DNA from 3 places in the Mesorhizobium sp. WSM1343 genome. Region 2 is predicted to be linked to each of the others. Evidence: predicted binding sites of a transcription regulator. Region 2 holds the regulator's gene; each other region holds the start of a gene.
The links. The regulator LexA, encoded in region 2, represses DNA repair genes until DNA is damaged. The targets are predictions, from matches to a motif close to TGTTCNNNNTGTGTTCNG.
Positions count from the first base shown of each region.

Region 1: the regulator LexA is predicted to act here: its motif matches at 2,361-2,378, upstream of recA (recombinase RecA).
Region 3: the regulator LexA is predicted to act here: its motif matches at 2,172-2,189, upstream of dinB (DNA polymerase IV).

Region 1 is NZ_CM148370.1:4,509,315-4,514,016, reverse strand. It holds gene AC0NIL_RS22115 (TfoX/Sxy family protein) at 1-152, shown strand, start outside; gene AC0NIL_RS22110 (pseudouridine-5'-phosphate glycosidase) at 219-1,136, opposite strand; gene AC0NIL_RS22105 (carbohydrate kinase family protein) at 1,211-2,155, opposite strand; gene recA (recombinase RecA) at 2,436-3,533, shown strand; gene alaS (alanine--tRNA ligase) at 3,826-4,702, shown strand, end outside.
Region 2 is NZ_CM148370.1:4,103,477-4,108,178, forward strand. It holds gene kynA (tryptophan 2,3-dioxygenase) at 1-638, shown strand, start outside; gene kynU (kynureninase) at 716-1,963, shown strand; gene lexA (transcriptional repressor LexA) at 2,368-3,108, shown strand; gene AC0NIL_RS20055 (ComEC/Rec2 family competence protein) at 3,102-4,702, opposite strand, start outside.
Region 3 is NZ_CM148370.1:3,113,156-3,117,857, forward strand. It holds gene AC0NIL_RS15030 (cupin domain-containing protein) at 1-885, shown strand, start outside; gene dinB (DNA polymerase IV) at 895-2,142, opposite strand; gene AC0NIL_RS15040 (winged helix-turn-helix transcriptional regulator) at 2,264-2,680, opposite strand; gene AC0NIL_RS15045 (dihydrofolate reductase family protein) at 2,784-3,383, shown strand; gene AC0NIL_RS15050 (2OG-Fe(II) oxygenase) at 3,408-4,151, opposite strand; gene AC0NIL_RS15055 (methylated-DNA--[protein]-cysteine S-methyltransferase) at 4,148-4,702, opposite strand.

The DNA of each region.
Region 1 (4,702 bases), 410 kb from region 2:
GCTGCACGCAATGGACCTATACCGGCTCGCGCCACGGCAAGCTGGTCGCCATGCCCTACTGGAGCGTTCCCGACAGCGCTTTCGATGATCCCGACGAGATGACGGCCTGGGCACGCCGGGCCTATGAGGCGGGGCGAAGGGCGGGGAAGTGAATGCCAACCTTGGCACAGCGGAGGGACAGCACCCCCCTCTGTCCCGACGACCTTGGAGGCCGTGCCCTACAACACCTTCGCAATCCTTGCCGCCAACCTTGCATTGTTTTCCACCAGCGCGATGTTGGTCTTCAGGCTCCTGCCGCCGGTCAGTTCGAGGATCTTTCCCAGCAGAAACGGCGTCACCGCCTTGCCGGTGACATGTTGTGCCTCGGCGGCCTTCTGCGCGGCGTCGATATAGCCCGCCATCTCTTCAGCCGGGATTTCCTGGTTTTCCGGCACAGGATTGGCAATCAGCATGCCGCCGGCGAGTCCTAGTGCCGCCCTCGTCTGGTAGAAATGCGCGATCTCTTCCGGCTCGTGCAAGGTCAGTGGCGCGCGGAACGGCGATTGCCTGGACCAGAAGGCCGGCATCGTCTCGCAGCCATGGCCGATCACCGGCACGCCGCGCGTCTCCAGCACTTCCAGCGTCTTTTCGATGTCGAGGATGGCCTTGGCGCCGGCCGAGACGACAATCACCGGGGTGCGCGCCAGCTCGTCGAGATCGGCGGAAATGTCAAAGCTCTTTTCGGCGCCCTTGTGCACGCCGCCGATACCGCCGGTGGCGAACACTTTTATGCCGACCATATGCGCCGCGATCATGGTGGCGGCGACCGTGGTGCCACCGGTGCGCCCTTGCGCCACGGCAAAACCGAGATCGGCGCGCGACAGCTTCATCGCGTCGCCCGTCATCGCCAGCGATTCGCGCTCGCCGTCCGAAAGCCCGATCTTGATGCGGCCGCCAACCACGGCGATCGTCGCCGGCACGGCGCCGCCATCGCTGATGATCTTTTCGACATCGGCCGCCATGGCGCCATTGTCGGGGTAGGGCATGCCATGGGTGATGATGGTGCTTTCCAGCGCCACCACCGGCCGGCCGTCGGCCAGGGCCTGCGCCACCGGCGCGTGGATGTCGATGAAGGGGCGGGCGGTCTCAGGGGTCATCAAGGTCTCCTATCCGGAATGCGGCGCGTCCGTCGGACGCTCGGCAACATCGCGGCACTATGAATTCGCCGGTCTCATGCCATTTCCCTGGCATCCGGCACAAGAGCCAACGCTTCCGCGAAGCTCGCGGCGGTGAACTCCGGAACGGCGGCGGCGCTTTCGATGGCAAGCGTCGCCCCGGCAATGCCTTCGCGCAGAGCTACCCGCAGCGGCAGTCCTCGCAGCAAGGCAGCGACCGTTGCGCCCGCCAGCGCATCGCCGGCGCCGGTGACGTCGGCGACCTTTCTTGGTGGCGGCGGCAGGATAGAGAAGGCGCCGGCTCCATCGAAGCCCAGCATGGGCCCGCCGCCTGCCGTCACCACGCCGCTGACGAGGCCGCTGCATCGCAACCCGTCGACCACCTCGCGCTCCGTGGCATTCGCGGCGACGCCGGCCAGCGCCATGGCCTCGCGCCGGTTCATGAAGACCAGCGAAAGCTCCTTCAGCACCGGTAGCAACCGCACCACCTTGGCCGGCGAAATGGCAATCGCGAAAACCGGCTTGCCCGCGGCGAGCGCGACCAGCCGTTCCAGCGCCGTCGTCGGCAGATTGGCATCGCAGAAGACGGCATCTGCGGCGGCGATCACCTCCCGGACCCTGGAGCGCCTGATCTGCTTGGGAAACGCCAAATCATAGAGCGCCATGTCGGCAAAGCCGACGATCAACTCGCCCTCGCTGTCGATCAGTGCCGTGTAGCTCGGCGTCGTGCGGTCGAGGAAGACCGCCGACAGGTCGGTAATGCCTGCCCCGGCAATGGCTCGCGAAACGGTGTCGGCAGCGGGATCGCCGCCGCGAACCGACATGAGCGACGCGGAGACGCCGCGCCGCACGGCGCTGCGCAAAGCGTTGAAGACGCCGCCGCCGACATCCTCGCGCATTGTGCCCGGATTGGAGGCGGCGGGCACGTAGGCGCCGGACACCTGGCCGCGCCGGTCGATATGGGCGCCGCCTACGGCCAGTATTTTCGCGGATTTCAGCATGCCGGCGATATGACCTTTGTTATTCCAGCCGCACAAGCGCTAGGCTGTGCGACCGAGCTTCGCATGCAAGGCGGCGATTCGGCAGGTCGAAACAACCGAGCCGTCTGGCCCAACGTGCGGTGCATTCCTGATCGAATCCTTGGACAAAAAAAGAACAAATCCGGATAATGCTTGTTTTTCAGATATTTGATCCCTCTTGCCAAATGAGAACAAAAAAGGTACAAATAGGCAGGGATTACGGATTGTCCGGCCTTCATTGACGACCAAGGGGTGATGTATCATGGCTCAGAATTCTTTGCGGCTGGTAGAGGACAAGGCAGTGGACAAATCAAAGGCTCTGGATGCGGCGCTGTCGCAGATCGAGCGGGCTTTCGGCAAGGGCTCGATCATGCGGCTCGGCGCCAACGAGCAGGTCGTCGAGATCGAAACGGTGCCGACCGGCTCGCTTGGCCTCGACATCGCGCTTGGCGTCGGTGGCCTGCCGCGCGGCCGCATCATCGAGATCTACGGGCCGGAAAGCTCGGGCAAGACGACGCTGGCCCTGCACACCGTGGCCGAAGCCCAGAAGAAGGGCGGCATCTGCGCCTTCGTCGATGCCGAGCACGCGCTTGACCCGGTCTATGCCCGCAAGCTTGGCGTCGATCTCGAAAACCTGCTGATTTCGCAGCCCGACACCGGTGAGCAGGCGCTGGAAATCTGCGACACGCTGGTGCGCTCCGGCGCCATCGACGTGCTGGTGGTCGATTCGGTCGCGGCGCTGACGCCACGTGCCGAAATCGAAGGCGAGATGGGTGATTCGCTGCCCGGCCTGCAGGCCCGCCTGATGAGCCAGGCGCTGCGCAAGCTGACCGCCTCGATCTCGCGCTCCAACACCATGGTCATCTTCATCAACCAGATCCGCATGAAGATCGGCGTCATGTTCGGTTCGCCCGAGACGACGACCGGCGGCAACGCGCTGAAATTCTACGCATCGGTGCGCCTCGACATCCGCCGCATCGGCTCGGTCAAGGACCGCGACGAAGTCGTCGGCAACCAGACCCGCGTCAAGGTGGTCAAGAACAAGCTGGCGCCGCCCTTCAAGGTGGTCGAGTTCGACATCATGTATGGTGAAGGCGTGTCCAAGACCGGCGAACTGGTCGATCTCGGCGTCAAGGCCGGCGTGGTCGAGAAGTCGGGCGCCTGGTTCTCCTACAATTCGCAGCGTCTCGGCCAAGGCCGCGAGAATGCCAAACTGTTCCTGCGCGACAATCCCGACACCGCACGCGAGATCGAGCTGGCGCTCCGACAGAATGCCGGGCTGATCGCCGAAAAGTTCCTTGAGAATGGCGGCTCCGAAGGTGGCGACGACGGGTTCGAGGAGGAATCCGGCGCGATGTGACAACTCGCGAGGTCGGCCGGAGTTCGGCCATAATCGCATTCTATTATCTCGGGCTTAAGTAATCGAGTTCCGCGTTAATGCGTTTTGAAACCGCCGGCCCAGTGCCGGCGGTTTTGCGTTTCGGCGGCGAAAACAGGCCGGTTCGAACGGCCGGCAAAGGCCGTGGATTGGACCAATTCCGTGTTTCTGGACAGGGTGAAGCGCGGCGGCTAAAAGGCCAAGTCCTAATCTTCTAAAACGCAGAGCCCATTTCCGCCGGTTTGCCGGCGGCCCTTCCGAAAAGGCAGCATTCATGAGTGGCGTGAACGAAATCCGGTCGACATTTCTCGACTACTTCCGCAAGGAGGGTCACGAGATCGTCGCGTCGAGTCCGCTGGTGCCGCGCAACGACCCGACGCTGATGTTCACCAACGCCGGCATGGTACAGTTCAAGAACGTCTTCACCGGCCTGGAGAAGCGGCCCTATTCGCGCGCCTCGACCGCCCAGAAGAGCGTTCGCGCCGGCGGCAAGCACAACGATCTCGACAATGTCGGCTACACCGCGCGTCATCTGACCTTCTTCGAGATGCTCGGCAACTTCTCCTTCGGCGACTATTTCAAGGAGCGCGCCATCGAGCTTGCCTGGAACTTGATCACCAGGGAATTCGGGCTGAGCAAGGACAAGCTGCTGGTCACCGTCTATCACACGGATGACGAGGCGGCCGGCTTCTGGAAGAAGATCGCCGGTTTTTCCGACGACCGCATCATTCGCATCGCGACCTCGGACAATTTCTGGGCGATGGGCGACACCGGACCCTGCGGGCCGTGCTCGGAGATCTTCATCGACCGCGGCGAGCACATCTGGGGCGGCCCTCCCGGCAGCCCGGAGGAGGATGGCGACCGTTTCCTGGAATTCTGGAACCTCGTGTTCATGCAGTATGAACAGGTGACGAAGGAGGAGCGCATCGACCTGCCGCGCCCCTCGATCGACACCGGCATGGGCCTGGAGCGCATGGCGTCCATCCTGCAAGGGGTGGAAAGCGTCTTCGAGACCGATCTGTTCCGTCACCTGATCGACGCGGCCTCGTCCGCGATCGGGCATGGTCCCGACAAGGAGACGGTCGCCTCCTACCGGGTCATTGCCGATCATCTGCGCTCGTCCTCCTTCCTGGTCGCCGATGGCGTGCTGC
Region 2 (4,702 bases):
CCGCGATCCGCTCGATCCGCGCCGACCGGCTCGAGCCGAGCTTCAAGATGCTGTCGCGAGTCGCGCGCATCTTCGAGCAGCTGAACAATGCCTGGGATGTGCTGCGGACGATGACGCCCAGCGAATATACCGAGTTTCGCGACGCGCTCGGCCAGTCCTCGGGTTTTCAGTCCTGGCAGTATCGCGCCATCGAGTTCATGGCCGGCAACCGCAACCTGGCCATGCTCGGCCCTCACAAGCATCGGCCTGACCTTAGCGGAAAGCTGGAAGCCATCCTGGCCGAGCCATCGCTCTACGACGAGGCGCTGCTGCTTTTGGCGCGCAACGGATTCGACATCGGTGCCGATGCCAGGCGCACGGACTGGCGTGAGACGCGAACCGAGAATGAAGAGGTCCTGGTCGCCTGGCAGACTATCTACCGCGATCCGCAGCGCTACTGGATGTTCTACGAACTGGCCGAGAAGCTGGTCGACTTCGAGGATTATTTCCGCCGCTGGCGCTTCAACCACGTGACCACGGTGGAGCGCATCATCGGTCTGAAGCGCGGCACCGGCGGCACGTCGGGTGCTTCGTATCTGAAGAAAATGCTCGAGGTCGTGCTGTTTCCGGAGCTGTGGACGGTCCGCACTCGGCTCTGACATCATCGAAATGAGAACAGGCTCACCGAAGGGACGCTCTGTGGCGGAAAGCCTTCGCGAACAACCGGGGACTGACCATGAGTGGAATTCCTGATCTCGCCGCAGTCGAAGCGATGGATGCCACGGATCCGCTGCGGGCCATGCGCGACCGTTTCATTCTGCCGGAGGGGGTGATCTATCTCGACGGCAATTCACTGGGGGCAGCATCTCATGCCGTTTTCGGCGAGCTGCAGCAGGCGGCGACACAGGAATGGGCCCAAGATCTTATCCGAGCCTGGAACACGGCCGGATGGTTCGAGATGCCGATCGAACTCGGCGACCAACTCGGACGCCTGATAGGAGCCGCGGCCGGCCAGACCGTTGTCTGCGACACGACATCGACCAACATCTACAAGGTGCTGCACGCAGCGATGGAGATGCGGCCCGGCCGGTCAGCCATCGTCGCCGAAGGTGACAGTTTCCCCACCGACCTGTACATCGCCGAAGGCGTGGCCTCGACCCGGGATGGCGTCCTGCTGCGCCTCGCGGGTGTCGACGCGCCGACCATCGAAGAGCTGATCGACGAAAACGTCGCGGTGGTGCTGGTCAACCACGTCAATTACAAATCGGGTGAACTGCGCGACATGACGGCGCTGACGCGCAGGGCTCATGCGGCCGGAGCGCTGATCGTCTGGGATCTCTGCCACACCGCCGGCGCCCTGCCCGTCGAGCTCGATCAGGCAAATGCCGATTTCGCTGTCGGCTGCACGTACAAGTACCTCAACGGCGGTCCGGGCGCGCCGGCCTTCATCTATGCCGCACAGCGCCACCACGGCGATATCAGCCAGCCGCTCAGCGGCTGGTGGGGCCATGCGCGGCCCTTTGCCTTCGAACGGGGTTATGTTGCCGGCACCGGCATCCGCCGTTTTCTGTGCGGTACGCAACCGGTCCTGTCGATGCGGGCGCTCAAAGGCGCGCTTGCCATCTGGAGCGACGTCGACATGGCGGCATTGCGAAAGAAGAGCGTCGCGCAGACAGAACTGTTCATCCAGCTCGTCGAAGCCAAGTGCGGCGCCTACGGTCTCACGCTGGAGACCACCCGCGACGCGACCAGGCGCGGCAGCCAGGTGTCGTTCCTTCACGACCACGGCTATCAAATCATGCGGGCGCTGATCGAGCGCGGGGTGATCGGTGACTTCCGCGCACCGTCGACCATCCGTTTCGGCTTCACGCCGCTCTATGTCAGCTACAAGGATGTGTGGCTGGCGGTTGAGGTTCTGGAAGACATTCTGCGCACGGGTGCATGGAAGGACCAGCGTTTCGCCGTCAAGGAAGCCGTTACCTGACGCACCGATCCCGGCGATCCGCTGCCCTCACTGCCTGGCAAATGACGGAGAGCTGAATTTCCAGCCAAAATGCCCAACTGACGTTGGCGTTTTGGCTCCGTTTCGTTCACGGCCAACGAACGTCCCGAAGGTTGCAATCGCCCCTTGTCGAGGTCGATCGACAGATAATGCCAAGCTTTGGTAGAGGATAAGCCACAAGTCATTAACCATAACAATTTCAATGTGAGCAGGCGCATTGCCGAAGGTGGCGCCCGTCGATCGTAACCCGCTGGCAAGCGCCAAATAATTTCAGCAGCCTTAACAAATTCACTAAACTTTAAACGGTTGCAGAACACAACTGGAACAGATAGTGTTTGTTCTGGGTTTGTTTTTCGATTCTGGTTTCAGGGAACCTGGGGGCCGCCATGCTGACACGCAAGCAACATGAACTGCTGATGTTCATCCATGAACGCCTGAAGGAGAGCGGCATTCCGCCATCCTTCGACGAAATGAAGGAGGCGCTCGACCTTGCCTCCAAATCCGGGATTCATCGGCTGATCACGGCCCTTGAGGAGCGCGGCTTTATCCGCCGGCTGCCCAATCGGGCCCGCGCGCTGGAAGTGCTGCGGCTGCCGGACTCGATCGCGCCAGGCCTCAATGCGGCAAAGAAGTTTTCGCCAAGCGTCATCCAGGGCAGTCTTGGTCAGGGTGGTGCTCTTGGCCGGCAGATCAAGCCGGCGCCTTCGCGGATGCCTTCGCCCGGCAATGACGACGATGCGGTCTCTGCCGTTTCGATCCCGGTCATGGGTCGCATCGCCGCCGGCGTGCCGATCGATGCCATCCAGCATCAGACGCATTCGATTTCGGTGCCGCCGGACATGATCATGGGCGGCGCGCACTATGCGCTGGAGGTCAAGGGCGATTCGATGATCGAGGCCGGCATCTTCGACGGCGACACCGTCATCATCCGTAACGCCGATACGGCCAGCCCCGGCGAGATCATCGTGGCGCTGGTCGATGACGAGGAAGCGACGCTGAAGCGGTTCCGCCGCAAGGGCGCCTCGATTGCCCTCGAAGCCGCCAATCCAGCCTACGAGACACGGATTTTCGGGCCGGACAGGGTCAAGGTGCAAGGCAAGCTCGTCGGCCTGATCCGTCGCTACTGAGACGGCTGTGGGTTGACCACTGGCTTCTCGGGTTTCTTGAAGGGTGCCAGCCCCCTCGCCTCGCGAGAGTATTTGCGTTGCGTGTGCCAGGGCCGATATGGGCTGTCCACGGCGAAGCTGATTGTCGCCGGCGTGGTCGCCGATTGGCGATCGAAGAAGACCGCGGCACTGCCTTTGCGAGCCAGTTGCCGCTTGGTGATAACGAGAACCAGCGGGTTATGACAGGCGTCATAGGCGGTGGCGTCGTTGACGACGATCAGCTCGGCGAAGCCGCAGGCTTTCCAGGTGTCCTTGCGGTCCTCGACATAGGCAATGATCGCACCGGACATGTGCCTGGCCACGCAAACGCCTGAGGAGCAATAGAACGGCGATCCCGGCGGTAGCTCAACGGCATCCGCGACGTCGAATTGCCCATCGCTGTTGTCGAACACTTCCGGAACGACGATGGTTTCCGATGTCAGCGCGCGTTTCCAGTTGTCGACGGTGAATTCGTTCGGCCGTTGCCGGCTGACGGCAAGCTCACCGCCACCGATCGGCAACGCCACCAGCCGGGCGTCTTCCGAGATCAGCACATCGGGCGTGCGCGTATCCGAGACGGTCAGCAAGCCTGCCAACGCGAATGGCAGAGCCGCGAGCCGCAGCCATGTCGTCGCCATCGTCGCGATGACCAGGGCAATGGCCACCAGCAGGACCGACTGCTGCGAAATCAACCCGACCCCATCGACAGGCGAACGCTCGGAGATCCAGCCCGATATGGCGATCATCATCGTCAGGCCCTTGCCCATCAGGTAGAGAGCTGGCCAATCCAATCCGAAAGGCATCAGCAGCGCGCTGGCGACGGCCAGGAACATGACGACGGTGACGATCGGCATAACCGCGAGATTGGCGAACAGGCTGAGCGGCGACACACGCTGAAAATGCCAGATGGCAAACAGCGTCGTGGCGCTGCCGGCGATGATCGAGGTCATGGCCAGACCAATTGCCGCCAGCAGGAATTTTCGTGTCAGGAACCCGGGCAAGGATCGCTTCGGCGGCGGCGGTCTTGCTTTTCCCGCGCGGTGATCCGCCCAGCCGGCATAAGCGCCGACCAGAGCCGCGGTCGCGGCGAACGACATCTGAAAACTCGGGCCGACCACCTCATGCGGCGACACCACGATGACGGCGATCGCCGAGATCGCCAGATTGCGCATGGTGAGTGCTGCTCGATCGAACAGAACTGCAATCAGCATCACTGCCAGCATGATGAAGCTGCGCTCGGCGGCGACGACGATACCTGAGATGACGAGGTAGGCTGCGATCGAGAACAGTGCGGCGGCAGCGGCATACTTCTTGACCGGGCGACGCGCGGAAAAATCGGGAAACAAGGCGAAGGCGCCGCGCAGCAACCCCATGATGGTGCCGGCGACCAGAGCCATGTGCAGTCCCGAAATGGAGATGATGTGGTAGATGCCGGTACGTCGCATCGCCTCATTGATGTCATCGGGAATGCCGGCGCGCACGCCGACGATCAGCGCCGCGGCGATCTCGCCTTCGGCGCCGCCGACGCTCGCCCTGATATGGTCGGCGATGCCTTCACGGGCATTTTCCACGCTGG
Region 3 (4,702 bases), 990 kb from region 2:
GAGGAGCTTCCGGCTGGCAAGCAGTCCTCGCCGGCGCATTACCATATTTTCGAGGAAGAGCATGTCTTCATCCTCGAAGGGGCGCTTACCGCGTATGTCGGCGACGCGGCCTATGCAATGAAGGCCGGCGACTACATCTGCTTTCCCGCCGGTGCCGCGGCGGGGCATTGTCTGATCAATACCAGCGACGCACTGTGCCGCTATGTCATCGTCGGCGAGCGCAACCCGAATGAAGTGGTCGTCTACACCGCCTCCAACAAGGTGCTGGTACGCGCCCTGGGCCGCCGCGCGATCTTCGATCTCGCTGCAAACCGAAGCTACTGGGACGGCGAGAACACCGGCCTTGCCGCCGGCGATCCGCTGCCGTCGGATGTGACGGCCGGTGTCACCAAACCCCCAGCCGCGCCGATCCCGCCGATCGCCAGCGATGCTGTCGAATGGAAGGTCGAGGGCGAAGGTCCGCGGTTCGGCGGCCGGTCCAGGCACCTGACTTATGCCGCGCTGGGACGCTCCGACTATCATGTCGGCATGCTGATCGAAGCGCCGGCGCCCGGCATGCGCCTGGCGCCCCGGCACTATCACATGCTGGAAGAGGAGCATGCGCTGATCCTGGAAGGGGAGGTGACGCTGCTGCTTGGCGAGGAGCGCCACGAAATGAAAGCCGGCGACTATGTCTGCTTTCCGGCCGGCCTGGCGGTCGGGCATTCCTTCCTCAACAGCGGCACGGGGCCGTGCCGCTACCTGATGATCGGCGAGAAAAATCCCAACGAGGTCTGCGTCTATCCAGATTCCAACAAGATGGCGGTCGACGCCTTGCGCCGGCGCGACGGCATTTTCGACATGGGAGCGGTGAGGCGGTACTGGGACGGCGAAGAGATGGAGTAGCCCCCGGCTTCACAGCTCCTTCTCCGCCAACTCCCTGAATTCGTCGGGAACCGAGCGCGCCGCCTCCAGTGCCACGGTGCCGTAGCCGACCGCCTGTTTGCCGAAGCGCTCGCGGATCTTGTCGATGGCGCGATCGGCGTCGAAGCGTGCTAGGCCCTTCTTCGTGCCGGGCCGGCGCCTCTCGTCGGCGAGGCCAAGCGGCAGGTCGAGCTGCAACTCGAAGCTTTCCTCAAGATGCGAGACCGAGATCGCCAGCAGCGAGATCATTTTCTCCTGTGGATTGTCGGCAAGCACGCCGCGCACCAGATCGCCGGCGATCTCGGCCAGCATCGCGGTCGCCGAGATCGGCTGGTCAAGCGTGATCGAGCGGGTGACGGCTCTGAGATCGGCAAAGCGCACGCGTACCGTCACCGTGCGGCCGGGCCTTGCCTTGGCGCGCAGCCGACTGGCGACGCGGTCGGCCAGATGCAGCAGTGTCGGCACGATGACCCGTGCCATAGCCGGCTTCTGGCCAAGCGCCGATTGGGCGCCGGCCGAATGCGCGCGGCGCTTCGTCTCCAGCTTTCGCGGATCGCGGTTCCAGGACAGGGCGGCGAGCTTTTCGCCGGCGGCGGGACCGAGCAGGCGCGTCAGCGCGCCGCGATGCGTCCTGGCCAGTTGACCGATGGTCTCGACGCCGATCTCGGCCAGCCGCGCCCTGGTCGCCGGGCCGACGCCCCACATCAGTCCGACCGGCAGATCATGCAGGAAGGCGAGTTCGGTGCCGGGTTCGACGACCACCAGCCCGTCGGGTTTGGCGACCTGCGAGGCGATCTTGGCCAGATGCTTGGTGCGCGCCACGCCGATCGAGATCGGCAGGCCGAGTTCGGCCCGCACACGGCGGCGGATGGTTGTCGCGATCTCCTGCGGCGAGCCGAACAGATGCGTGCAGCCGGCGACGTCGGCAAACGCCTCGTCGATGGAAATGCGCTCGACTACAGGCGTAAAATCGTCGAGCACCTTGATCGCCGCATCGCCCAGCCGCTGGTAATGGCTGAAATTGCCGCCGACGAAGATCAAATGCGGGCAGAGTTCGCGCGCCTTGCGCCCCGGCATGCCGCCACGCACGCCGAAGGCGCGCGCCTCATAGGAAGCGGCGAGCACGACGCCGCCGCCCAACGCGATCGGCTTGCCGCGCAGCGACGGATCGAGCAACTGCTCGACAGAGGCGTAGAAAGCGTCGAGATCGGCATGCAGGATGGTGGCTGTCGTTTCCATCGACCGCACATCCGCAGTTGCTGATAGAATAGAACAAATAAAGAACAAAGATGGATGGTTGTCAAGCGAAGAGCGATTGGGTGCGGCAACAGCCATGCCGGTTCGGCTTGAACGCAACCGCCTAGACACTATGCTCCGTTCGCAGCGCCGCTTTCATCTTTTCCAGCGCTGCTTCGCCGCCTGCCGCCAACTGATCGGCAATCCTGGCCAATCTCTCGTCGGCCTTGCGGTGCCTGCTGCCCCAGGCGCCGAGCGTCGCCAGCACCGGCAATAGGTCGATGCCTGCTTCGGTCAGCCGGTAGACCGTTCTCAAGCCATGCGTCGGGTCGTCGCTTCTGGTGAGGATGCCTTCGTCCTGAAGCGTTTGCAGTCGCTCGGCCAGCGTGCGCGAGGAGATGCCTTCGTCGGATTGCAGGAATTCGCGAAAGTGCTTTTTCCCGGCGAAGACCATGTCGCGGATGATGAGCAGCGTCCAGCGGTCGCCGATGAGTTCGAGCGACAGGTTGATCGGGCAGTCGGATTTTTCGCGCGTCGCCATCTATGGTTCCATTTCTAAATCACTTTACTATTGACATCGTTTTGGCTTTGCGTCAACAGTTCCAAATGTAAACTGTTTTGCGATAGCCGTGAGGAGAATGACGGTGAAAAAGCTGGTCCTGCAGATGCAGATGTCGGTCGACGGCTTTGTCGGCGCCACCGAGGACCATTCCTGGCAGCTCTGGGAGTGGGGTGACGAGAGCGCTTGGGACGATGAGCTGAAGCAGGACTTCAACGCTGTCTTCACAGGCGTCGATACCATCCTGCTCAGCCGCAAGATGGCGCAGGAGGGCTATCTCACCCATTGGGGCAATGCCGCCAAGAAGTTTCCGCACGATCCGTTCTACGCCTTTGCGCAACGCATCGTCGACGCCCGCAAGGTGGTGCTCAGTGATAAGTTCAAGCAATCGGCCGGGGAGCCGGTCTGGGAGCGCACGAGCGTGGCCAGCGGCGACCTGCCGCGCGAAGTCAATGCGCTGAAAGCGGGCGAGGGCGGCGACATGGCCGTGTTCGGCGGCGCCGGTTTCGCCTCGGCGCTGATCGCGGCCGGGCTGGTCGACGAGTTTCAGCTTTTCATCAACCCGGCGGTGCTGGGTGCGGGCCGCCGGATTTTTGATCAGGGCGGTTTTAGAAACCTGCGGCTGCTCGGCTCGAAGGCCTATGACTGTGGCATGGTGGTCAGTCGCTATGCACCGGCGGGGTGAGGGGGACCTCCATCTTCTCCCTGCTCACTTCGCATCGTGAAAAATAATCCCGACCGTATGCCGCATGCCTGAGCGGAGCCGGCTGACGCCGTGGCGCAAATTGACGCGGTAGTTGCCCTTGGTTTCCTGTACCGGCCGGTTGTGGACGGCGAAGACAACGGCATCGCCCTGGCGCAGCGGCACCACTTCGACGCGGCTCTGCATGCGCGGCCGCTGCTCGGTCAGCGCGAACTCACCGCCGGTGAAATCCTGGCCCGGCTCGGAGAGCAGGATCGCCACCTGCAGCGGAAAGGCGAGGTCGCCATAGAGATCCTGATGCAGGCAGTTGAAGTCGCCAGGCACATATTGCAGCAGCAGCGGCGTCGGCCGCGTCTGGCCGGCGGCATGACACTGATCGAGAAACGCGGCATGCGTCGCGGGATAACGCATGGCCTGCCCCATCCGCTCGCTCCACCGGTTGGCGACCTCGGCCAGCCTGGGATAGAGCGCGCTGCGCAGGCCACCCAGCAGGTCGGGCAAGGGATAGCGGAAGTAGCGGTACTCGCCCTTGCCGAAGCCATGCCTGGCCATATGGATGTGGCTGCGGAAATGCTTCTCCTCGGGATAGAGGCCCGCGATCTGCCGGCACTCTTCGGGCGACAGCAGCTTTTCAATCACCGCGCAGCCGAAGCCGTCGAGTTCGGCGGCAAGGGCGGGCCAGTCGTAACCCGCGACACGCGTCTGAGCAGCTTCAACCGCCGATGCGGCAACCCTGGCATGGGCATTCATATCGTAGCCTCCTTGTCGATCAGAGCGCGCTTGCGCTCGACGCCCCAGCGGTAGCCCGACAGCGTGCCGTCGGCGCGGACAACACGGTGGCAGGGAATGCCCAGCGCAATCGCGTTGGCCGCACAGGCCGTCGCCACGGCACGGGCGCCGTCCGGCTGGCCGAGGCGCTGGGCCAGCGCGGCGTAGGTGATGGTGGCGCCGCACGGGATGCCTCGGAGCGCCTCCCACACGCGCTGCTGGAATGGCGTGCCGCGGCGCAGGTCGAGCGGCAGGTCGAGGCCGACGCCAGGTATTTCGACGAAGCGCGCGATTGCCGCGAGATCGTCGCGCAAGGTGGCCCCGTCTTCGACCAGTAGCTTGCCCGGGAAGCGATGGCCAAGATCCCGCTCCAGTGTGTCGGCGTCCGAGCCGATCAGGATGGCGCAGACGCCGATAGCGCTGCGTGCCGCCAGGATTTTACCGATCGGGGATTCGCCGATGGCGTAGGTTATGATATCGAGGGCGGCGAGCTTGGTGACTGTCGCCGGAATATTGGTTTGTACGAGGTTCAT